2 linked regions of the Variovorax terrae genome follow. The protein of the gene in region 1 interacts with the protein of each later gene in a pairwise test. Links are inferred from orthologs where the notes say so. Each region holds a gene or a part of one and is shown on either strand. Other genes may lie near its edges. The genes, in order: MMF98_RS16775 and ndk.

Region 1 (10,907 bases):
AGGCCTGCAGCGCCATCAAGCTGGTCTACAACAACGCGCCGGACTTGACCTACTGGTGGCTGGACGGCTATGTGGATTTCAACGAGGCGCAGACCCTGCGGGCGCGCCAGGACCTGGCCCGGCTGCACCAGTGGCACCGCAGCACCGAGCTGCCCCGCTACGCCGACCTGCTGCAGAAAGTGGAGCAGATGGCCGCCGCCGACGTGACGCCCGAGCAGGTGTGCGCCGTGCTGGCCCAGATCCAGGGCAAGGCCAACACGCTGGCGGACCAGGCCGAGCCTGCCGTGGTCGCGCTGGCGCTCAGCCTGACGCCCGACCAGTTGAAGCAGGTGGAGCGCAAGTACGAGAAGACCGACACGGCCTACCGCAAGGACTGGGTCAGGAGCACGCCCAAGGAGCAGCAGGAGAAACGCTACAAGCAGGTACTGGAACGCAGCGAGATGATCTACGGCCGGCTCGACGACGCGCAACGCGACGTCATCCGCCAGCAGGTGGCGCTGTCCAGCTTCGACGGCCAGGTCAGCTACGCCGAGCGGCTGCGCCGCCAGCAGGACCTGCTGCAGACCCTGCGCAAGCTGCAGGCGGGCAAGCCCACGCCGGAAGAGGCACGGCTGGCCATGCGCGGCTACCTGGAGCGCGCCATGAACTCGCCCAACCCGGCCTACCGCAGCTACCAGCAGACCCTGATGCAGGAAGGCTGCCGCAGCTTCGCGGTGGCGCACAACAGCACCACGCCGGCCCAGCGCGAGACGGCGGTGCGCCGGCTGCAGGCCTACGAGCGCGACCTTCGCGAGCTGGCTACGCAGAAATAAGCAGGCGGGCCCCGCCGCGGGCGCGGCCTGCCGCTAGCGCGGGCTTCAGACCTGCAGCGCCGCCCACATTTCCTTGTCGCGCTCGGCCGTCCAGATGCGCGGGTTCTTGATGCCCTTGGCCTCGTCGTAGGCGCGGCTCACGTCGAACGGCAGGCAGTGCTCGTAGATGAACACATGGCCGAACACCGGGTCCATGCTCTTGCGGGTGTGCGCCATCGCGCCCTTGAGGTCCAGGTTCTGCGCCGCGGCTTCCTTGGCGGCCGTGAACAGGGTCTCGACCCAGCGCTTGGTGTAGTCCAGCGCCTTGTTGACGCTGTCGGCCCCCTTCATCGCCTCGCCGCGGCCGGGCACGATGGCCTCGGCCTTGAGCGCGCGCAGGGCTTCGAGCGTGGCGGGCCATTCCTCGAGCTGGGCGTCGCCGGTGTAGACGCCGGCCTCGTACTCGACCAGGTCACCCGAGAACAGCACCTTTTCCTCTTCCACCCAGGCGATGGTGTCGCCGCGCGTGTGGCCATAGCCGGGCTGCCAGATCTGCACCTTGACGCCGCCCAGGTCCACCACCAGCTTGCCGGGCACTTCGCCCCGCGTGGCGTCGCCGCCGCCGATCACCAGGGTCGGCCAGGTCAGGCCCGGCACGCCTTCGGCGCCGCGGAACAGGCGCGGGAAGCGCTCCATCTCGCTTTGCATGTCTTCGGCGCCGCGCTCGACGATCAGTTCGTAGGTGCCCTGGCTCGCGATCACCTCGGTGGCGCCTTCGGCCGCGTAGGCGCTGGCGCCGAGCACGCGCACCGCGTGGTAGTGGGTCAGCAGCACATACTTGATGGGCTTGTCGCTGACCGTGCGGATCCTGGCGATCAGGTCGCGCGCCATGTCGGGCGTGGCAGTGGCGTCGCTGACCATGATGAACTTGTCGCCGATGATCACGCCGGAGTTCGGGTCGCCCTCGGCGGTATAGGCCCAGCAATGGGCGCTGAGCTGCTCGAAGGTGATTTTCTTGTCGGCCAGGTCGGCCTGGCTTGCGAATGCTTTGGACATGGGGTCTCCTGTGGATCAATGGGCATGGCCGAATCCGGCTCGGTCAAATTTTACCTAATCGTAATCAATTACGCATTGTTGAATTTCAAACCATCCCGGAACCAGCCAGGCCACCGCCTGCCGCGCCAGCTCGTCGGGGGTGGCCGTGGCCTCCAGGGTCAGCACGCCCGGCTCGGCCGACGGATCCTGCAAGGCTTCGAACTGGCTGGTCACCAGGCTGGCCGGGTAGAAATGGCCGGTACGCGCCGCCACGCGGCGCAGCGACTCGTCCGAACCGATGGCCAGGTGCACGAAACGCAGGCCGGGCACGGCCGCGCGCAGGCTCTCGCGATAGGTCGCCTTGAGTGCGGAGCAGGTCAGCACGGCCCCGCCCCGGCAGCCCGCCAGTTCGGCGCCCAGGCGGCGCAGCCAGCCGGCCCGGTCCTCGTCCGTCAAAGCTTGGCCTTGCTGCATCTTGCGGACGTTGTGCTCCGAATGGAAGTCGTCCCCTTCGATCAGCGGCAGCCCCAGCAGCCGGGCCATGCGCGAGCCCACGGCCGACTTGCCGCAGCCCGCCACGCCCATCACCACGATGGCGGGCACCGGCGATGCCGCGGCCGGGCTCACGCGCCTCCCGCCAGGCCGCGCTCCAGCGTGGCGATCACCTCTTCGGCGAAGGCCGCGTAGCTCATGGCGCCGCCGGGGCGCAGCCAGGTGAAGGTCCAGTTGATCATGCCGAACAGCATCATCGTCACGGCCGTCTGGTTGGCCGCGTTCAGGCGCTGCGGGTAGGCGCGGCGCAGGAAGCGCGTGACGGCCGAGACCACGTCGCGCTGGCGGTTCAGGATCAGCTCGCGCTGCGCATCGCCCAGGAACTTGGTGTCGCCCAGCAGCGCCACGTGGCGCGTGGCCGAGGTTTCATACTCCTGCAGGAAGCTGCGGATCAGCTCGTGCAGCGCGGCGCGCTCGTCCAGGTTGCGCCGCTGCGCCGTGGCCTCGGCATGGCCGATGATCGCCAGCAGCCGCTGGGTGTAGCGGTCCAGCAGGTCGAACAGGATGGCTTCCTTGCTGCCGTAGTAGTGGTAGAGCCTCGCCTTGCTGGTGCCGCAGGCGAGCGCGATGTCGTTCATGCTGGCGGCGGGATAGCTGCGGTCGGCGAAGCACTGGGCCGCGGCGTCCAGGATTTCATCGCGCTTGAATTCGTGCTGTGAAGACTTCGGGCGGGCCATGGTTGGCATTATCGCGGCGCGCTGCTATCGTCGCGCCATGACGACGACTCCCGCCCAGGACTTTGCCCGCTACTGCTGCGAACTGCTGTCCAGCGTCGGGCCGTGCACGGCCCGGCCCATGTTCGGCGGCTTCGGCATCAGCACCGGCGGCCTGACCTTCGGCCTGATCGCCTGGGAAACGCTTTACCTGAAAGTCAACGCCGACACCGAGCCGCAATGGGTGGCCGCGGGCTGCAAGCCCTTCGTCTACGAAGCCAAGGGCAAGCCCATGAAGCTGAACTACTACAGCGCGCCCGACGACGCCATGGAGTCGCCCGGCGCGATGGCTCAATGGGCGCGGCAGGCGCTCGATTGCGCGCTGAAGGCGCGCTCGGCCAAGGCGGTGCGTCCGCGCCGCGCGGCCACGCCCGCCGCCAAGCCGGCCAGCCCCAGGACCAGGCGGCCTACCGCCCCCGCGCCCAAAACCAGCGCCAGGCGCAAATCGGCCAGCGGCTGAACCACGGCCTGCTGCCAGCCGCTGGCGCCTCGAACCTGGCCGCGCACCACCGCCGGCACGGCATCCCAGCTGAAATACGCCGGGGTCTGGCTGTCGGCGCCCCAGGACTCGATCACCGCGCGCTGGCCCGGCCGCAGCGCGAGCTGCTCGCCGGCGTTCAGGAAGTAGTCGCCCGATTCGTTGCCGTGGCCCGTGTGCAGCCCTTCGAAGGTGACCCACATGCGGCCGTGCGCAATGCGCAGGATGCCCTCTTCGTGCGGCTGCAGGGTCACGGCTCGTCCCGCGCCCAGCTTCCAGCAACCCGGCAGCGTCTGGTCGAGCGAGGATTGTTGCGAAAGCAGAACATTTTGCGAGGCCATGATCTTCTCCAAAGTGGCGATTTGAGGATGAATCATCGTTGGCAAACCCTTGGCAGTCCAATGAAAACGGGATACGCTATTGATTCCGGATCCGCATCAATCAGCCTTCCCCTCCTGACATCACGCTGTCACATGCAGCACTCGCAAACCCACCTGCGCACGCGGCCCATCTCGGCCGGCCACCTGCGCGCCTTCGAGGCCGTGGCGCGGCACCTCAACTTCCGCGCCGCCTCCGAGGAGATGGCGCTCACGCAGTCCGCCGTGAGCCGCCAGATCCAGGCATTGGAAGAAGAAGTGGGCGTGCCCCTGTTCCTGCGCCACACCCGCGCCGTGGAGCTCACCAGCGCGGGCGCGCAGCTGCTGGCGGCGGTTTCGCCCTCGCTGGAGCGCATCGACAGCGCGGTGCGCCAGATCCGCCAGACCGCCGGCCGCAAGAGCGTGTCGCTCACCACCTTCGCCTCCTTCGCCTCGATGTGGCTGATCCCGCGGATGGAGGCCTTCCAGCGCGACAACCCCGACATCGACATCCGCATCGACGCCAGCGACGCCTCGGTCGACCTCGACACGGCCGACGTCGACCTCGCCCTGCGCTACGGCCCGGCCTCGTCGATGCCGGCGCAGGCCGTGCGCATGTTCGGCGAGCAGCTCACGCCGGTGGTCAGCCCCTGGCTGCTCAAGAGCGGGCCCAAGCTGAAGAGACCCGAAGACCTGGCCCAGTTCGCCCTGATCGAGGCCGGCGATGCGCACCGCACCCACCTGGAATGGCTGACCTGGCGGCGCTGGTTCGACGAGCAGAAGCTGCCCAAGCTCAACCCGAAGCGCTGGCTGTACTTCAACTACGCCTACCAGATGGTGCAGGCCGCCCTGACCGGCCAGGGCGTGGTGCTGGCGCGCCTGCCGCTGGTGGCCGAGAGCCTGGCCAACGGCGACCTGATCGAGGCCCTGCCCCAGCAGCGCATGGATTCGCCCATGGCCTACTGGCTGGTGGTCGGCCCGCGCAGCGCGGCCCGGCCCGAGATCCGCGCCTTCTGCGACTGGCTGCAGCAGCAGTCGCAGGCCACGCGCGAAACCATCGGCGAAGTGCCCGACCCGGACACCCTCGACCAGCTCGATTGAGGCCGCTCAGGCCACCGGCCAGACCACCCCGTTGTCGTTCAGGATCGCGTGCAGCGGCACATCGTGCGCCTCGGGCTCGAAATCCGGCAGGAAGCCCTGCGTGAAGCCCAGGCCCACCGTCACGGGCTGCGGCTGCAGCGTGGCCAGGGTGCGGTCGTAGAAGCCGCCGCCGTAGCCCAGCCGGTAGCCGCCCGCGCCGTAGCCCAGGCAGGGCACGAACAGCAGCGTCGGCACCACCACCTCGGTGTCCTTGGGCTTGGGGATGTCGTAGGCGTCCTCCTCCATCGGGCAGCCCGGGTACCAGGCATGGAACACCAGCGTCTTGTGCACCTTGTCGACCACCGGCAGCGCGATGCGCCGCAACTGCGGCTCGTCGAGCAGCTCGCCGTCCTCCTTCCAGCGGTGCAGCGCCGGCAGCGGGTCGAACTCGCCCTTGATCGGCCAGTAGGCGCCGATCACCGTGTCGGGCCGCCCTACCAGCCAGATGCGCATGACACGCTGTAACAACTCGGCACGCTGTAGGCGGTCGGGCAGGTTCAGACGTTGTTCGATGAGCGCCTGGCGCACAGCCTTTTTGTCCATAATTCCCCTCATGCAGTACACAAAGATTCTGACACCGGTTCTGGCGGCCCTGGTGGCAAGCACCCTGGCCCTGCCGGCGCCGGCCCAGAACCGGGCCGACGAGCTGCTGCTCGACATGAACCAGGCCTACAAGCGCGGCGACAAGAAACGGCTCACGCAGCTGCTGCCGCAGGCCCGCGGCCACGCCCTCGAACCCTGGGCCGCCTACTGGGAGCTGAAGGCCCGGCTCGACGAGGCCATGCCGCAGGAAGTGCACGATTTCCTCACGCGCTACGCCGGCACCTACCAGGAAGACCGGCTGCGCAACGACTGGCTGCTGCTGCTGGGCCAGCGCCGCGACTGGGCCGGCTTCGCCGCCGAGCACCCGAGCTTCCGCATGGGCGACGACCGCGAGGTGCGCTGCTACGCGCTGCTGATCGACTTCCTCAAGGACGGCGGCACTGCGAACCCGGCCCTGGCCGACGACGTGCGCCGCAACTGGTTCGCGCTGCGCGAGGCCGACGACGGCTGCACGCTGGCGGCCGACCGCCTCATCAGCGCCCGCAAGATGCCCGTGGCCGACGCCTGGCGCAAGGCCCGGCTGGCGATCGAGGCCAACCGCCCGCGCGCCGCACGCAACGCGGTGGAGATCGTCGCCCCCGAGTCGCTCAACCTGGTTGGCGAGCTCAACGGCAATCCCGCGAAGTTCCTCACCGGCAAGGCCGCGGCCTCGCCCAAGACCCGCAAGGAACTGGCCGTGCTGGCGCTGATCAAGATGGCCACCAACGACCCCGACGCCGCCGCCGGCCTGCTCGAAGACCGCTGGAGCAGCCAGCTCAGCGCCGAGGAACGCCACTGGACCTGGGGCGTGATCGGCAAGCAGGCCGCCACCCGGCTGGCCTCGGACGACGCGCTTGCCTACTTCGCCAAGGTCGGCAAGGACGGCGACCTGACCGACGACATGCTGGCCTGGAAGGCCCGCGCCGCGCTACGCGTGGGCAAATGGCCGCAGGTGCTGCAGGCCGTCAACGCCATGGGCGACGACGCGCGCCGCGACCCCACCTGGGTCTACTGGAAGGCGCGCGCCCTGCAGCAGCACAAGAGCCCGGCCGCCGCCCAGGAAGCGCAGGCCCTGCTGGAGGGTATCGCCGGCCCGCGCGGTTTCTACGAGCAGCTCGCGCTCGAGGAGCTGGGCCAGAAGATCACCGTGCCCGGCCGGCCGCAGCCGCTGACGCCCGAGGAGAAAGAGGGCGCGCGCCGCAACCCCGGCCTGAACCGGGGCCTGTACGCCATCCTGATCGGCCTGCGCCCCGAGGGGGTGCGCGAGTGGAACTACAGCACCAACCTCGTGAACGCCCGGGGCGAGCCCGGCAACCTGAACGACCGCGAGCTGCTGGCCGCCGCGCAGCTGGCCTGCGACAACCAGGTCTGGGACCGCTGCATCAACACCAGCGAGCGCACCAAGGGCGAGGCCGACTACGAGCAGCGCTTTCCGATGCCGTTCCGCGACAGCGTGGTCAAGCGCAGCCGCGATGTCGCGCTCGACCCGGCCTATGTGTACGGCCTGATCCGCCAGGAAAGCCGCTTCGTGATGGACGCCCGCTCGGGCGTGGGCGCCTCGGGCCTGATGCAGGTCATGCCCGCCACCGCGCGCTGGACGGCGAAGAAGCTCGGCATGAGCGGCTTCAGCACCGACCAGCTGACCGACCGCGACACCAACATCGCCATCGGCACCGGCTACCTCAAGCTGGTGCTCGACGATTTCGCCGGCTCCATGGCGCTGGCCGCCGCGGCCTACAACGCCGGCCCGGGCCGCCCGCGCAGCTGGCGCAACGGCCCGGTGCTCGATGCCGCGATCTGGGCCGAGAACGTGCCGTTCAGCGAGACCCGCGACTACGTGAAGAAGGTGCTGTCCAACACCGCGATCTACGCCGCCCTGCTGACCGGGCAGCCGCAATCGCTGAAGGCGCGCCTCGGCACGGTGGGCCCGCGCGACGCCTCGGTGCCCGAGCCGAACAAGGACATTCCCTGAGCGGCTTGAGGGCCGCCCACCTGCTACCAATTCAATAGCAGGCGAGAACCGCCCCGCCTGGACCTTGGGCGGATTCGATCAGGAATTCAGCCCGTCGACGGCCTGGAACAGGGCCTGGCGCGCCTGGCTGATGATTTGGCCCTTCCAGAGATCGGTGTCGGTGTAGAAGGCCTCGAGCATCTGCTGCTTGATCTGCCGCGCCAGCTCGGCCGGCGCATCGCGGTGGATGTTGAGCCAGTGCTCGGCGCGCAGCGCCTGCATCACGTCGAGCACGGGCACGGTGCCGTACTCCATGGCGATCCCGGTGAACTCGGCCTGCGGGCATTCGTCGTAGATCGACGTCCACATCAGGCCCGTGAGAAAGGCCGAGGTCGAGGAGCCGTCGTAGATCGAGGTCACCGGCGTGGCGCCGTTGCCGCCCCACCAGGCGCGCGCGCGCTGCACGGCGGCGGCGTCATCGTTGCCGGCGTAGATGCGCTCGCCCACGCCGCTCGGGCCCAGACCGGTGTGCAGGTCGATCCAGGCGAGGCGCGCGGCGCGCCGGCCGTGCTGGCGCAGCACCTGGCGCAGCGTCCGGTTGCTCCAGGTCGGCTCGGTGCCGCCGAAGAACAGGCCCTCGGGAAACTCGTGCTGGCCGCGCGTGATGGCGGCCTGGTAGGCGCCCTCGCCGCGCGCGGCGATGTACTGGCCGATGGCGGCGGTGTTGCCGGCAGCCGGCGGCCATTGCGCGGGCAGCAGCAGCGGCTGCAGTTCGCGGTAGGCCTCGTTCACCGGCAGCGGCTTCGAGAAGTCGTGGAAGTTGCGGTTCAGGTCCACGTTCTCGTGCGTGACGCGGCGGATGTGCGAGAAGCCATAGGGGTTGAGCGCATGGATGTAGAGCACCGCCACGCCCTGCGCGCGGGCTTTCTCGCGCCACTCGGCGTCATGCAGCGCGAACACCTGCACGCCGGTGCCGCAGTAGCCCTCCACGCCGTGGCAGGCGCTGGTGACGATCAGCAGGCTGCGGGCGTCGGGCGCGCCGTCGAGTGCCACGTCCATCGCGAGCGGCTCGCCGTCGCGCCCCGGCAGCGGGTGCGGGTGCGACTCCACGCGCAGCCCGGCGGCCGCGGCGGACTCCAGGAAGCGGCTGCGCGCCTTTGCATAGCTGGGAGAAAAAGCCTCGGTGACGCCGATCATGCGTGGTCCTTCGCGTGGTGGGGGGTGTTGAGCCATTCCTCGGCCAGGCGCACCCAGTAGGTGGCGCCCAGCGGAATCAGGTCGTCGTTGAAGTCGTAGCTCGGGTTGTGCAGCGTGCAGGGGCCGCCGCCGTGGCCCATCTCGCGGTGCGCGCCGTCGCCGTTGGCGATGAAGCAGTAGGCGCCGGGCTTGGCCTGCAGCATGAAGGCGAAGTCCTCGGCGCCCATGGTGGGCTCCTGCACCTCGACGTTCTCGGCGCCGACGATGGAGGCCATGACGCGGCGCGCGAACGCGGCTTCCGCCGCGTGGTTGACGGTGGGCGGGTAGTTGCGCACGAACTCGAACTCGCACTGCATTTCGTGCGCCGCGCACACATGCTCGGCCACCTGCTTCATGCGCCGTTCGATCAAATCCAGCACCTCGGTCGAGAAGGTGCGCACCGTGCCCTGCAGCTCGCAGCTGTCGGGCACCACGTTGGTGGCCTCGCCGCCGTGGATCATGGTGACCGAGATCACGCCCGCGTCGATCGGCTTCTTGTTGCGGCTGATGATGGTCTGGAACGCCTGCACCATCTGGCAGGCCACCGGCACCGGGTCCAGGCCCAGGTGCGGCAGCGCGGCGTGGCTGCCCTTGCCGCGGATCACGATCTTGAACTCGCTGGTGGACGCCATCACCGGCCCCGGGCTGACGGCGAACTTGCCGACCTGCGAGCCCGGCCAGTTGTGCATGCCGAACACGGCCTCCATCGGGAACAGCTCGAACAGCCCGTCCTTGATCATCTCGCGCGCGCCGCCGCCGCCCTCCTCGGCCGGCTGGAAGATCAGGTAGACCGTGCCGTCGAAGTTGCGGTTCTTGGCCAGGTGCTGGGCCGCGGCCAGCAGCATCGCCGTGTGGCCGTCGTGGCCGCAGGCGTGCATCTTGCCCTGGTGCTGGCTCGCGTGGGCGAAGGTGTTGAACTCCTGCATCGGCAGGGCGTCGATGTCGGCGCGCAGGCCCAGGGCGCGCGCCGAGCTGCCGTTCTTCACGATGCCGACCACGCCCGTGGTGCCCAGGCCGCGGTGGATGGGGATGCCCCATTCGGTGAGTTTCTGCGCCACCAGGTCGGCGGTGCGCACTTCCTCGAAGCAGAGTTCGGGGTGGGCGTGGATGTCGCGCCGGACCGCGGCGATGCCGGCGGCCTGGGTGACGATGGAATCGATGATCTTCATGGAAAACTCCTTCAGCCTTCTATCCTAGCCGCGCCGCGCCATCCGCGCATGCGGGGGATTGCTAGACCGCCGCCAGCCCGATCGACATGATGGCGCGCGTCAGGTCGCTCTGGCGGTTGACCCGCGCCTTGGGATAGATTTCCTTGACGTGCGAACGCACGGTTTCCTCCGAGATGTTGAGCTGGCCCGCCACCTCCTTGTAGCTGCGGCCGCCGGCCAGCCCGCTGGCGACGCGCGCCTGGGTCTCGGTGAAGCCGTAGATCCGGCACAGGCGCTGCGTGTCGGGCATCTGCACCGCGTCCGGGTCGGTGATGAAGGCCACGAAGCGCACGGCCTCGCCCTGCGCCTGCCAGTGGTCGGTCACCGGCAGCCCCGAGCACTGGATCGCATAGCGCCGGTCGCCCTGCGCGCGGGCCACCATGAAGCTGTCGGAGAAATGCGCGGGATCGCTCAGGCCCTGGTCGCGGATCGACTCCAGCCAGTGCGACAGCCCCGCCCTCGCGCCACCGGCCGCCGGCCCCGCGAGCTGGCGCTGCGCGTTGATTTCAAGGCCGTCGCCGCGGCCCACCACGGCCCGGGCCGCGCTGTTGAGGTGCAGCACCTGGGTGCGGCCATCGAGCAGCACCACCCCGAACGCCAGCCGGTCCAGCGCCGCCATGAGGGACGCCGTCTGCTGCTGCACGGCGCCCAGCCGGTACATCAGCCCGAGCGAGCGCGACAGGTGGGGCACCAGCAGCCGCAGCCAGTCCTGGTCGGCCTCGCTGAACGGGGGCTCGTGCACGTCGCGGAACACCGACAGCGCCGTGCCGGGCAGCCCCGGCGCCTCCTCGAACACCACGCCGCAGCACATGCGCCCGATGCCACTGGCGCTGAGGAACTCCCGGTAGAAGCGCGAGGCGAGAAA
Region 2 (10,678 bases), on another replicon or contig:
CCACCTTCATCTTCTCGACGCCCGGGTACTTGGCGCGCCAGACCGGCATCTGCGCGCGCAGGTAGTCGTCGATCTGCTTGGCCAGTTCCTGGAAGGTGGTGCTGGTGGTGCGGCCGCAGCCCGGGCAGGCCGTGACGCTGGGCACGAAGCTGCGCAGGCCCAGGGCCTGCAGAATCTCGGAGGCGATCACCACTTCCTGCGTGCGCGATTCGCCCGGCTGCGGCGTGAGCGAGACGCGGATGGTGTCGCCGATGCCTTCCTGCAGCAGGATGCCGAGCGCCACCGACGACGCCGCCGTGCCCTTGGTACCCATGCCGGCCTCGGTCAGGCCCAGGTGCAGCGCATAGTCGCAACGGCGGGCCAGCTCGCGGTAGACCGAGATCAGGTCCTGCACGCCGCTGACCTTGCAGCTCAGGATGATCTGGCGGCCGTCCATGCCCATCGATTCGGCGAGTTTGGCGGAGTCGATGGCCGAGGTGATCAGCGCCTCGTACATCACCGACTTGGCGTCCCAGGGCTCGGCGCGCTGGCTGTTGGTGTCCATCAGGCTGGCCAGCAGCTCCTGGTCGAGGCTGCCCCAGTTGACGCCGATGCGCACCGGCTTGTTCCAGCGCACCGCGGCTTCGATCATCTGGCCGAACTGGCGGTCCTTCTTGTCGCCCTTGCCCACGTTGCCGGGGTTGATGCGGTACTTGCTCAGCGCCTCGGCGCAGGCCGGGTAGTCGGTCAGCAGGCGGTGGCCGTTGTAGTGGAAGTCGCCGATCAGCGGCACGTCGATGCCCATGCGGTCGAGCTGCTCGCGGATGTAGGGCACCTGGGCGGCGGCCTCGGGCGTGTTGACGGTGATGCGAACCATCTCGGAACCCGCGATCGCGAGCTCTTTGACCTGGATGGCGGTGCCGATGGCGTCCACCGTGTCGGTGTTGGTCATGGACTGCACGCGCACGGGCGCATCGCCGCCGACCGTGACGACACGGGAACCCCAGGCCACGCTGGACTGGCGGGAGCGCCGCGCCTTGGGCGCTGCCGGTTCGATGGGCAGGCAGGGTTCCATCACTTCACCTCGAAACGTGCCACGTTGTCGCGGGCCAGGGGCACGAGATCCAGCGGCTTGCCGCGCACTTCCACCTGGGTGGAGTCGGCCCGGCCGACGATGACGGACAGCGGCAGCGCACCGGAGGCGCCGACGGTCTCGCCGGACGCCATGATCCTGCGCAGCGGCACCGTGCCCTTGGCATCGGTGACCTCGACCCAGGACTCGCCGCGGGCCTTGAACACCACGATGCCGGAGGTTGCTGCGGGCATGGCGGCCGCGGCGACGGCCGGCGGCGCGGCGACGGCCGCAGACGCCGATGGCAGCGGAGCACCCGCCGTAGAGGCCGCCGCAACGGCGGGCGCAGCAGGCGTGGCCGCTGCCGGGAGTTTGGACTGCCCCGCGCCGGCCTCGGCTTCATCGGGGAGCCGGGCCGCGGCAGGGAGCGCTGCCGCCGCCGCAGCGGCGGAGTCCGCCACGGCCGGCAGCGGCTGCTCGGGCACCGCGGCCGCCACAGGCGGCTCATCGCGCGGCGCCGGCATGGCAGGCAGGAGCAGCAACACCAGGGCCGCCAGCAGCAAGGCCAGCACGGCCAGCAGGCCCGGCCGCGACAGCGAGCCCCACAGGCTGGGGCGCGGGGCATCGCTGGGCGCGCGGTAAGGCGCGTTGAGGCCGGACTGATCGAGCTTCAGCAGCGGCGCGCCCAGTTGCGGCAGCCGGTCCAGAATGGGCGCAGGGTCGGCCTTGAGCGTGCGGCAGACGCTGGACGCCAGGGCGCGAACGAACACGGCGTCGGGCAGCAGGTCGAGGCGGCCCGCTTCCAGCGCCTCCAGTTTCTTCACCGGCACCTTGAGCGACACCGCCAGCGCGGCGATATGCAGGCCCGCGGCTTCCCGCGCCTGGCGCAGCAGCGCCCCCGCCGCCACGGCGGATTCCATCACCGGCGTCAGGGCTGCGGACGGGTCCGCCATCGAGGCAGCAGACTCATTCATCGAAAGTCCCCCGATCGTACGCCGCGAGTTCCTTCGATTGGGGATAGCGCTTCTTGAGCTGCTCCACCAGTTGCTGCATGGCTTCACGGTTCTCCATGCGTCGCTCCACCTTGACGCCCAGCCACAGCGACTCGGCATTGGCCAGTTCGCTGTTGTTCAGGCGCCGGATGTAGAACTGGGCGCGCGTGAATTCGCTGCGCTGGTACAACAGCAGGGCCAGGTTGTAGCCGGTCACCGGGTTGGCGGCGTCGAGCTCGTAGGCGCGCGACAGGCTGCGCTCGGCCTCCTCGCGCTTGCCGGCCCGGGCCTGGCACAGGCCCTGGGTCATCAGGGTCTTGGCCCGGTCGCCGTAGGTGGGGTTGGTCAGGACCTGGGCGAATGCCTGGTCGGCCTCGCTGTAGCGGGCCTGCTGGCACATCAGCCAGCCGTAGTTGTGCAGGGCATTGGCATCGCGCGGATTCAGCGAAATGGCCCGGCGAAAGCTGTCTTCCGCCATGCGCGCGTCGTTCAGGCGCATGTAGACCAGGCCGCGCAGGCTGTAGGCGTCGGCAAAGCTGGGGTCGGTGGCGATCGCCTGCTTGAGCTCGTCCAGCGCCACTGTGGTCTGGCCCTGCTCGAAATAGCCGGTGGCCAGCTCCAGGCGGATGCGCGCACGCTTGCGGGCCTCGGGCTCGTCGGAGTTCGTCACCAGGTCGGCGTGGCTGTCAGAGGCGCCCGGCCCCGAGGAATGGGACGCGCAGCCCGCCAGCCCTCCCAGCGAGACGGCGGCCAGCCATGCCCAGAAAAACCATTGCCTGGCGTGCTCCCACCCCACAGCGGACCTTTTCATGCCTCAGCTCTCCTTGGTAGCGGCCAGTGCGCCGGCCGGTTTCAACATCACGGTGCGCTGCCTAGTGATGCGTTCGCCCACGCGGGTGCGGTCTTTCACGTCCCCGGCGAGCTGGCCGCAAGCGGCATCGATATCGTCGCCGCGGGTTTTGCGCACGGTCGTCACGATACCAGCATCACTGAGGATTTTGGCGAATGCCACCACGCGGCTGTGGGGCGAGCGCGTCAGTCCGGAGGCGGGAAAAGGATTGAAGGGAATCAGGTTGAACTTGCACGACACGCCCCGCCCCGCGTGGCGCTGCACCAGGTCGATCAGCTGGTGCGCGTGCTCGGGCTGGTCGTTCACGCCGTCGAGCATGCAGTATTCGAAGGTGATAAAGTCGCGCGGCGCATGGGCCAGGTAGCGCTGGCAGGCATCGAGCAGCTCGGCCAGCGGGTACTTGCGGTTCAGCGGCACCAGGTTGTCGCGCAGCGCATCGTTGGGCGCATGCAGCGAGACGGCCAGCGCCACCGGGCAGTCCTCGCCGAGCCGGTCCATCATCGGCACCACGCCGGAGGTGGACACGGTGACGCGGCGGCGCGACAGGCCGTAGCCATGGTCGTCCAGCATGGTGCGCAATGCAGGCACCAGCGCCGCATAGTTCTGCAGCGGCTCACCCATGCCCATCATCACCACGTTGGAGATCACGCGCTCGTCGGTCTTCAGATGCCGGCGCAGGAAATGCTCGGCGAACCAGAGCTGGGCGATGATTTCGCCCGCGGTCAGGTTGCGGCTGAAGCCCTGGTGGCCGGTGGAGCAGAAGCGGCAGCCGACCGCGCAGCCGGCCTGCGACGACACGCACAGCGTGCCCCGGTCATCCTCGGGAATGAAAACGGCTTCGACGGCATTGCCGTCGCCCACGTCGAACAGCCACTTGATGGTGCCGTCGGCGGACTCGTGCTGGGTGATGACGGGCAGGCCCTGCACATGGGCCGCCGTCTTGAGCTTCTCGCGCAGCGACTTGGCCAGATCGCTCATCTGGTCGAAGTCGGAAGCGCCCTTCTGGTGGATCCAGCGGAACAGCTGGGTGGCCCGGAAGCGTTTTTCGCCGAGCCGCTCGCAGAAGGCGGCCAAACCGTCGAGGTCGTGGTCGAGCAGGTTGGCCGTCATCGCATCGGGAACGATTACCGGGAGTAAACGTTCATGCCGGGGAAGAAGAAGCCGACTTCCACCTGGGCGGTTTCGGCGGCATCGGAGCCGTGCACGGCATTGGCATCGATGCTGTCGGCGAAGTCGGCGCGGATGGTGCCCGGGGCCGCCTTCTTGGGATCGGTCGCGCCCATCAGCTCGCGGTTCTTCAGGATGGCGTTCTCGCCTTCGAGCGCCTGGATCATCACCGGGCCGGAGATCATGAAATCCACCAGGTCCTTGAAGAAGGGACGTTCCTTGTGCACGGCGTAGAAGGCTTCGGCTTCGCCGCGCGACAGGTGGGCCATCTTGGCGGCCACGATCTTCAGGCCGGCGGCCTCGAAACGGGCGTAGATCTGGCCGATCACGTTTTTCGCCACAGCGTCGGGTTTGATGATGGAAAGGGTGCGTTCGATAGCCATGATGAGTCTTTGATCCTGAACTTGTGGTTTCGATTTTTCGCCCATTGGGCAAAGCCTTGTATTTTAGCCTGCCCGGGTGATTTCCCCGTGAAATCAGGCAAAAACAATCCTGTCAGCGCGGCCGTGCGCGCCGCCTGGCGTCCGGATCAGCGGCCGCGGCCGCCACCGCCGCCCCGGCGCTGTCCGCCGCCCATGCCACCGCCGCCCCCGGGGCCGCGGCGCTGTCCCTGGCCCGGGCCTTGGCGCTGGCGCGTGAAACTGTCGGCACCGATGTAGCCGAAGGCGGTTTTCATCGGATCGGGCTGCGCATTGCCGCCCTGCCCCTGGCGGTCGCCACGGTCGGAGCGGTCCTTGCGCCGCTGGCCCTGGCCGCCGCCATTGCCGTTGCCCGCCTGGGAGGGCGGCTGGCGCTGGCCGTCGCCACGCGGCCCGCCGCTGCGCCCGCCCCGGCGGCGGTTGTTGCGATTGCCGCCGCGGCCCTGGCCTTCGGCGTCATCGGCCTGCCCGCCCGCCTGGCCGCGGCCGGCAGCCCGCTCGGCGCCGGCGGCCTGCATCAGGGCGCGGATGTCGCGCTCGTCGAGCTCCATCCAGGCCCCGCGCTTGAGCCCGCGCGGCAGCACCATGGCGCCGTAGCGGATGCGGATCAGGCGGCTCACGGCATGGCCGACCGCCTCGAACATGCGCCGCACCTCGCGGTTGCGGCCCTCGGAAATCGTCACCCGGTACCAGCAGTTGGAGCCTTCGCCACCGCCGTCCTCGATCGAGCCGAACTGGGCCATGCCGTCGTCCAGCTTCACGCCGTCCAGCAGGCGCTGCCGCTCCTCGTTGCTCAAGGCGCCGAGCACGCGCACCGCGTACTCGCGCTCCAGCCCGAAGCGCGGGTGCATGAGCTTGTTGGCCAGTTCGCCCGAGCTGGTGAACAGCAGCAGGCCTTCGGTGTTCAGGTCGAGCCGGCCGACCGACTGCCATTTGCCCTGGAACAGCTTGGGCAGCTTGCGGAACACGGTGGGCCGGTTCTGCGGATCGTCGTTCGTCACGACCTCGCCCACCGGCTTGTGGTAGGCGATCACCCGGGCCGGCGGCGGCGCGATGCGAAAGCGGATCGGCTTGCCGTTGACCTTGACGGAATCGCCGAACTGGATGCGCTGGCCGATGTGGGCCGGCTCGTTGTTGACCGAGATGCGCCCTTCCATGATGAGCTGCTCCATCTCGAGGCGCGAACCCAGCCCGGCCTGGGCCAGCACCTTGTGCAGCTTGGGCGTGTCGACCTGGGCGCCCAGCACGCGCTTGGGCGGCGCCAGCTCGGCGCTCTCCTCGTCGGCATCGAACTGGCCCGACACCACGTCGGCAAAGCGGTTGGCCTCCGGCTCGGCAGCACGCGGCGCCTCGGACGCGCGGCGGCGGCCAGGGCCGTCCTCGTCGTCTTCGTCATCCTCCTCGTCGCGGTCGTCGTCCTGCGCTTCGAGTGCTTCCTCTGCTACAGATTCCATAGCATCTCGCGGCCGCGGGACAAGGACCTGCGCCTTGTTTTCCTCAATTTCGTCGGCGGATGCCTGGGTTGCCGTGCCGGGAGTGTGTTCGTTCATGATGGGGTTCCAATGGGCCCGGCCTCGTCGCCCGAGGCGACCTCGCCGGACTCCGCCGCGGTGACCGCGGCCTCTTCCTCGTGGGGTGCGTCCGCATCGATGGGCAGGCCCGGCTGCAATGTGGCGCTCAGATGGTTCAGGGATTCCAGCACGCTGGCCTGCTGGGCCGGGTTGTCCAGCATGGGCAGCTGGTCGAGCGATTCGATGCCGAGATCGTCGAGGAACTGCCGCGTGGTGGCGAACAGCGCCGGACGGCCGACCGCCTCGCGGTGGCCGATGACCTCGACCCAGCCCCGGTCCTCGAGCTGCTTGAGGATCAGCGTGTTGATGGTGACGCCGCGGATGTCTTCCATGTCGCCGCGCGTGACCGGCTGGCGGTAGGCGATGATGGCCAGCGTCTCCAGCGTGGCGCGGGTGTACTTGGGCGGCTTCTCGGGATGCAGCCGGTCCAGGTATTCGCGCATCTCGGGCCGGCTCTGGAAGCGCCAGCCGCTGGCCACGCCGACCAGCTCGACGCCGCGCTGGGCCCAGTCGTTCTGCAGGTCCTGCAGCAGGGTCTTGATCGTGTCGGCCCCGAGTTCGTCATTGAACAGCACGCGCAGCTCGCGCACCGGCAAGGGTTGCTGCGAGCAGATCAAGGCGGTTTCGAGGACACGCTTGGCATCCGCCGTATTCATGATGTTGCGATTCCGGGAAAAGGCGCCAACAGGCGCGTTTTAGTTCGAGCGTTGCGGCCAACCGGGAAGCTGCGCAACGGGTGCCACTCCGCAGAGCGGCGGGGGCCATGGCCCTGGGGCCACTACGGTGAATTGTAACTCAGCCCCCAGGCCTGCAAGGCCCGGCTCAGATCGCCGGGCAAGGCGGCCCGGAACTCGAGCGGCTGCTGCGTGGCGGGATGGACGAACGCGAGCCGGAACGCATGCAGCGCCTGGCGCTCCAGCCCGGCGGCCGGCGCGCCGCCATACAGCGCATCGGCCACCAGCGGATGGCCGATGGACGCCATGTGGACCCGGATCTGGTGCGTGCGGCCGGTTTGCAGCGTGCAGCGCACCCAGCAGCCCTGCTCCGAATTTTGTAGCAGCTCAAGACCGGTGCTCGCGGACTTCCCGGCGTTTTTGCTCAGATCGACGACCGCCATGCGCAGCCGGTTGCGCGGATCGCGGCCGACGGGCGCCTCGACCTGCCGCTGCTCCGGCCCGGCCCACGGGCGATGCGCCAGCGCAAGATACTGCCGGCTCACCTCGCGCGCCGCGATCTGCTGCACCAGCGCATCCATCGCCGCCCGGGTGCGGGCCACCACCATCAGGCCGCTGGTGTCCTTGTCCAGCCGGTGCACGATGCCGGCGCGCGGCAGCAGCCGCGCCTGCTCGTCGCGTGCCAGCAGGCCGTTGAGCAGCGTGCCGCTCCAGTTGCCCGGCGCCGGATGCACTACCAGGCCGGCCGGCTTGTTGATGACCCGCAGGTGTTCGTCCTCGAACACCACGTCCAGCGCCATGGCTTCGGGCTTGAAGGCCTGGCTCTGCAGCGTGGGCCGCAGCTCGATCACGCCCTGGTCGCCGGCCTTGACCCGGGCCGAGGACTTGAGCGCGACCACGCCGTTCAGCGTGACGGCGCCGGCCTCGAGCAGCTGCTGCAGATGGCTGCGCGAAAATTCGGGCACCAGCTCCGCCAGCGCCCGGTCGAGGCGCTCGCCATGCTGTGCCGGCCCCACGGTCAACGGACGCCACTCGGCCTCGGCGGCCGCGTCGTCCAGGCCCTCGGCAGCCTCTTCGGCCGCGGGGTCGCTCGATATAATGAAATGGCCCTGATTCAAGAAAGATGTCCCTAATGTTTCGAGCCAAATTATCGGTTGTCCCTGCGCTGTCCGCGGTGGCCCTGGCCCTGCTGCTGTCAGCGTGCTCGAGCACCAAGGAGGACAAGACCGCCGGCTGGAGCCCGAACAAGATCTATGCCGAAGCCAAGGACGAGATGAGTTCCGGCGGCTACGACAAGGCCGTTCCGCTGCTCGAGAAGCTCGAAGGCCGCGCCGCCGGCACGCCGCTGGCGCAGCAGGCCCAGCTCGACAAGGCCTACGCCCAGTACAAGTCCAATGAGCAGGCCCAGGCCATCGCCACGCTCGACCGCTTCATGAAGCTGCACCCGTCCAGCCCGGCGCTGGACTATGCGCTGTACCTCAAGGGCATCGTCAACTTCAACGACAACCTGGGGCTGTTCTCGTTCCTGTCGCGGCAGGATCTGTCTGAGCGCGACCAGAAGGCCGCCAAGGAATCGTTCGAATCGTTCAAGGAGCTGGCGGCACGCTTCCCCGACTCGCGCTACACCCCCGACGCCCGCCAGCGCATGACCTACATCGTCAATTCGCTGGCCCAGTACGAGGTGCACGTGGCCCGCTACTACTACAGCCGCGGCGCCTACGTGGCCGCCGTCAACCGGGCCCAGATCGCGCTGGCCGACTACCGCGACGTGCCGGCGCTCGAGGAAGCCCTGTTCATCCTGTACCGCTCCTACGATGCGCTGGGCATGACCCAGTTGCGCGACGACACCAAGCGCGTGATGGAAAAGAGCTATCCCCAGAGCGAATACCTGAGCCGCGGCTTCAAGACGCGCTCGGATCCGTGGTGGCAGCTCTGGTGAGCGCATCCAGCGCCTCCTCGAATTCCGCCTGCGACTGAAGCCGCCGCATCGGCGGCAGAGCCGCCAGCAGCCGCCGCCCATAGCCCATGCCGGTCAGGCGCGTGTCGCACACCACCAGGATGCCGCGGTCCGACTCGCGCCGGATCAGCCGCCCCGCCCCCTGCTTGAGCGCCACGGCAGCTTCCGGCACGAAATAGTCCTTGAACGGGCTGCGCCCCTGTGATTCGAGCCGCTGCGAGCGGGCCTCGACCAGCGGATCGTTCGGCGGTGGAAACGGCAGCTTGTCGATGACCACCAGTTGCAGAGCATCGCCGGGCACGTCCACCCCTTCCCAGAACGACGCCGAGGCCACCAGCACGCAACCCGGCTGACCGCCGCCCGCCGCGCCCTCGCGAAAACGCTCCATCAGGCGGCGCTTGGGCCACTGCCCCTGCACCAGCACCTCCAGCTCGCCCGAGTCCGCAAACTCGGCCTGCAATGCCTCGCCGATCGCCCTGAGCGCCCGCAGCGTGGTGGTGAGCACCATGGCCCGCCCGCCCAGGCGGCGCACGGCAGCAGCCACCAGCGCAGCCACCTGCGCACTGTGGGAGGGATCGCTCGGCTTGGGCAGATGGGCCGGCACATAGAGGGCGGACTGCCGGGCGTAGTCGAACGGGCTGCCCACGCGCAGCACCTCGGCCGCGCCCAGGCCGCAGGGCTCGGTGAACCAGCGCAGGCGCTCATCGTCGCCCAGCGTGGCGGAAGTGAACACCCAGGTGCGGCCCGGCCCGCCGGCCTCAGCGCCCCCTGCATCGCGATTCAGCAGCCGCGTCTGCACCGCCTCGGCGATGTCGAGCGGCGATTCCTGCAGGCGCAGCTGCGTGCCCACATCGAGCCAGCGCACGGCCTCCGGCGCGCCAGGCCGGGCAAAGCACTCGACCCGTTCGGCCAGCAAGCCGGCCCGTTCATGCAGGCGCACGAAGTCGGGCGCGATCTCGCTCACCGTGGCCAGCCCGGCCATCGCCCGCAGGCAGGCTGCGTGAAGGGCATGCAGGGTCTCTTCCCAGGCCGCCGCAGGCACACCCTCGGGCGCCGGGCCGGCCCAGCGCAGCTTGCCGCCCAGCCCGCCCTTGCCCACCGCCAGGCGCAGGTCGCGCCCGGCGCGCTCGACGTCCGAAGCCAGCAGTTGCCAGTCCACCAGGCCGCGGGCCAGTTGCAGCCCGGTGCCCAGCAGGTCGCGGGCGAAATCGAGCACCTGGCCGGTGGTCAGGCTCGAGCCCAGGAACTGGACGCCGGTTTCGTTGAGCTGATGCGCCTCGTCGAAAATCGCCACCCGCACGGAAGGCAGCAGTTCGGCCATGCCCGATTCGCGCACCGCGAGATCGGCAAAGAACAGATGATGGTTGATGACCACCACGTCCGCGGCCAGCGCCTCGCGGCGCGCCAGGTTGACGTGGCAGGCGCGGAACTGGGGGCACTGCGCGCCGAGGCAGTTGTCGCGGGTGGACGTGACCAGGGGAATCACCGGCGAACGCTCGTCCAGCCCGGGCATCTCGGCCAGGTCGCCGGTGCGCGTGGCTTTCGACCATTGCTCGACCTTGGCCAGGGCGCGCACGGCGCCACGGTCCGGCAGCGCCGCATCGCGGCGCGCCAGTTCCATGCGATGCAGGCACAGATAGCTGCTGCGCCCCTTGAGCAGCGCGGTGCGCAATGGCAAGCCCAGGGCCTGCAGCAGACGCGGCAGATCGCGGCCATAAAGCTGGTCCTGCAGGGTCTTGGTGGCGGTGGACAGCAGGACCCGCTCACCGCTGAGCAAGGCCGGCACCAGGTAGGAGAACGTTTTGCCGACGCCCGTTCCGGCCTCCACCACCAGCAGCCCGCCCTCTTCGACGGCCCGGGCCACGGCCAGCGCCATCGCGGTCTGCCCCTCGCGTGGGCAGAACTGCTCGGCCGCGCGCGACAGCACGCCCTCGGGCGCAAACGCTTCCTCGACGAGCGACAGCAGGCTCATCGGGCGCCTCTCGCATGGATCGCTG

What was found.
Region 2: the proteins of MMF98_RS16775 (region 1) and ndk interact in binary tests that used the Escherichia coli proteins (3 or more experiments, as listed by UniProt). The link is inferred for Variovorax terrae from one-to-one orthologs.

The regions. Positions count from the first base shown.
Region 1 is NZ_JALGBI010000002.1:291,763-302,669, reverse strand. The notes cover bases 3,821-6,742. They hold MMF98_RS16775 (5-formyltetrahydrofolate cyclo-ligase), read right to left. Parts: upstream 5,609-6,742; coding sequence 5,033-5,608; downstream 3,821-5,032. Other genes in these bases: MMF98_RS16770 (lytic transglycosylase domain-containing protein), read left to right, coding at 5,619-6,742; MMF98_RS16780 (LysR substrate-binding domain-containing protein), read left to right, coding at 4,043-5,026. In the rest of the region: MMF98_RS16810 (DUF6279 family lipoprotein), read left to right, coding at 1-812; MMF98_RS16805 (MBL fold metallo-hydrolase), read right to left, coding at 858-1,847; MMF98_RS16800 (gluconokinase), read right to left, coding at 1,902-2,453; MMF98_RS16795 (TetR/AcrR family transcriptional regulator), read right to left, coding at 2,450-3,055; MMF98_RS16790 (TfoX/Sxy family protein), read left to right, coding at 3,093-3,551; more of MMF98_RS16770, read left to right, coding at 6,743-7,619; MMF98_RS16765 (M14 family metallopeptidase), read right to left, coding at 7,698-8,795; MMF98_RS16760 (M20 aminoacylase family protein), read right to left, coding at 8,792-10,003; MMF98_RS16755 (helix-turn-helix transcriptional regulator), read right to left, coding at 10,065-10,907. UniProt on the Escherichia coli protein: Involved in the removal of 5-formyltetrahydrofolate.
Region 2 is NZ_JALGBI010000001.1:2,141,962-2,152,639, forward strand. What follows is about bases 2,731-5,423. They hold ndk (nucleoside-diphosphate kinase), read right to left. Parts: upstream 4,444-5,423; coding sequence 4,018-4,443; downstream 2,731-4,017. Other genes in these bases: pilW (type IV pilus biogenesis/stability protein PilW), read right to left, coding at 2,731-2,854; rlmN (dual-specificity RNA methyltransferase RlmN), read right to left, coding at 2,858-4,003; MMF98_RS10135 (pseudouridine synthase), read right to left, coding at 4,590-5,423. Outside these bases: ispG (flavodoxin-dependent (E)-4-hydroxy-3-methylbut-2-enyl-diphosphate synthase), read right to left, coding at 1-1,054; MMF98_RS10115 (helix-turn-helix domain-containing protein), read right to left, coding at 1,054-2,025; more of pilW, read right to left, coding at 2,018-2,730; more of MMF98_RS10135, read right to left, coding at 5,424-6,029; SMC-Scp complex subunit ScpB, read right to left, coding at 6,026-6,706; MMF98_RS10145 (RluA family pseudouridine synthase), read right to left, coding at 6,829-7,842; MMF98_RS10150 (outer membrane protein assembly factor BamD), read left to right, coding at 7,857-8,663; DNA repair helicase YoaA, read right to left, coding at 8,626-10,653. UniProt on the Escherichia coli protein: Major role in the synthesis of nucleoside triphosphates other than ATP. The ATP gamma phosphate is transferred to the NDP beta phosphate via a ping-pong mechanism, using a phosphorylated active-site intermediate.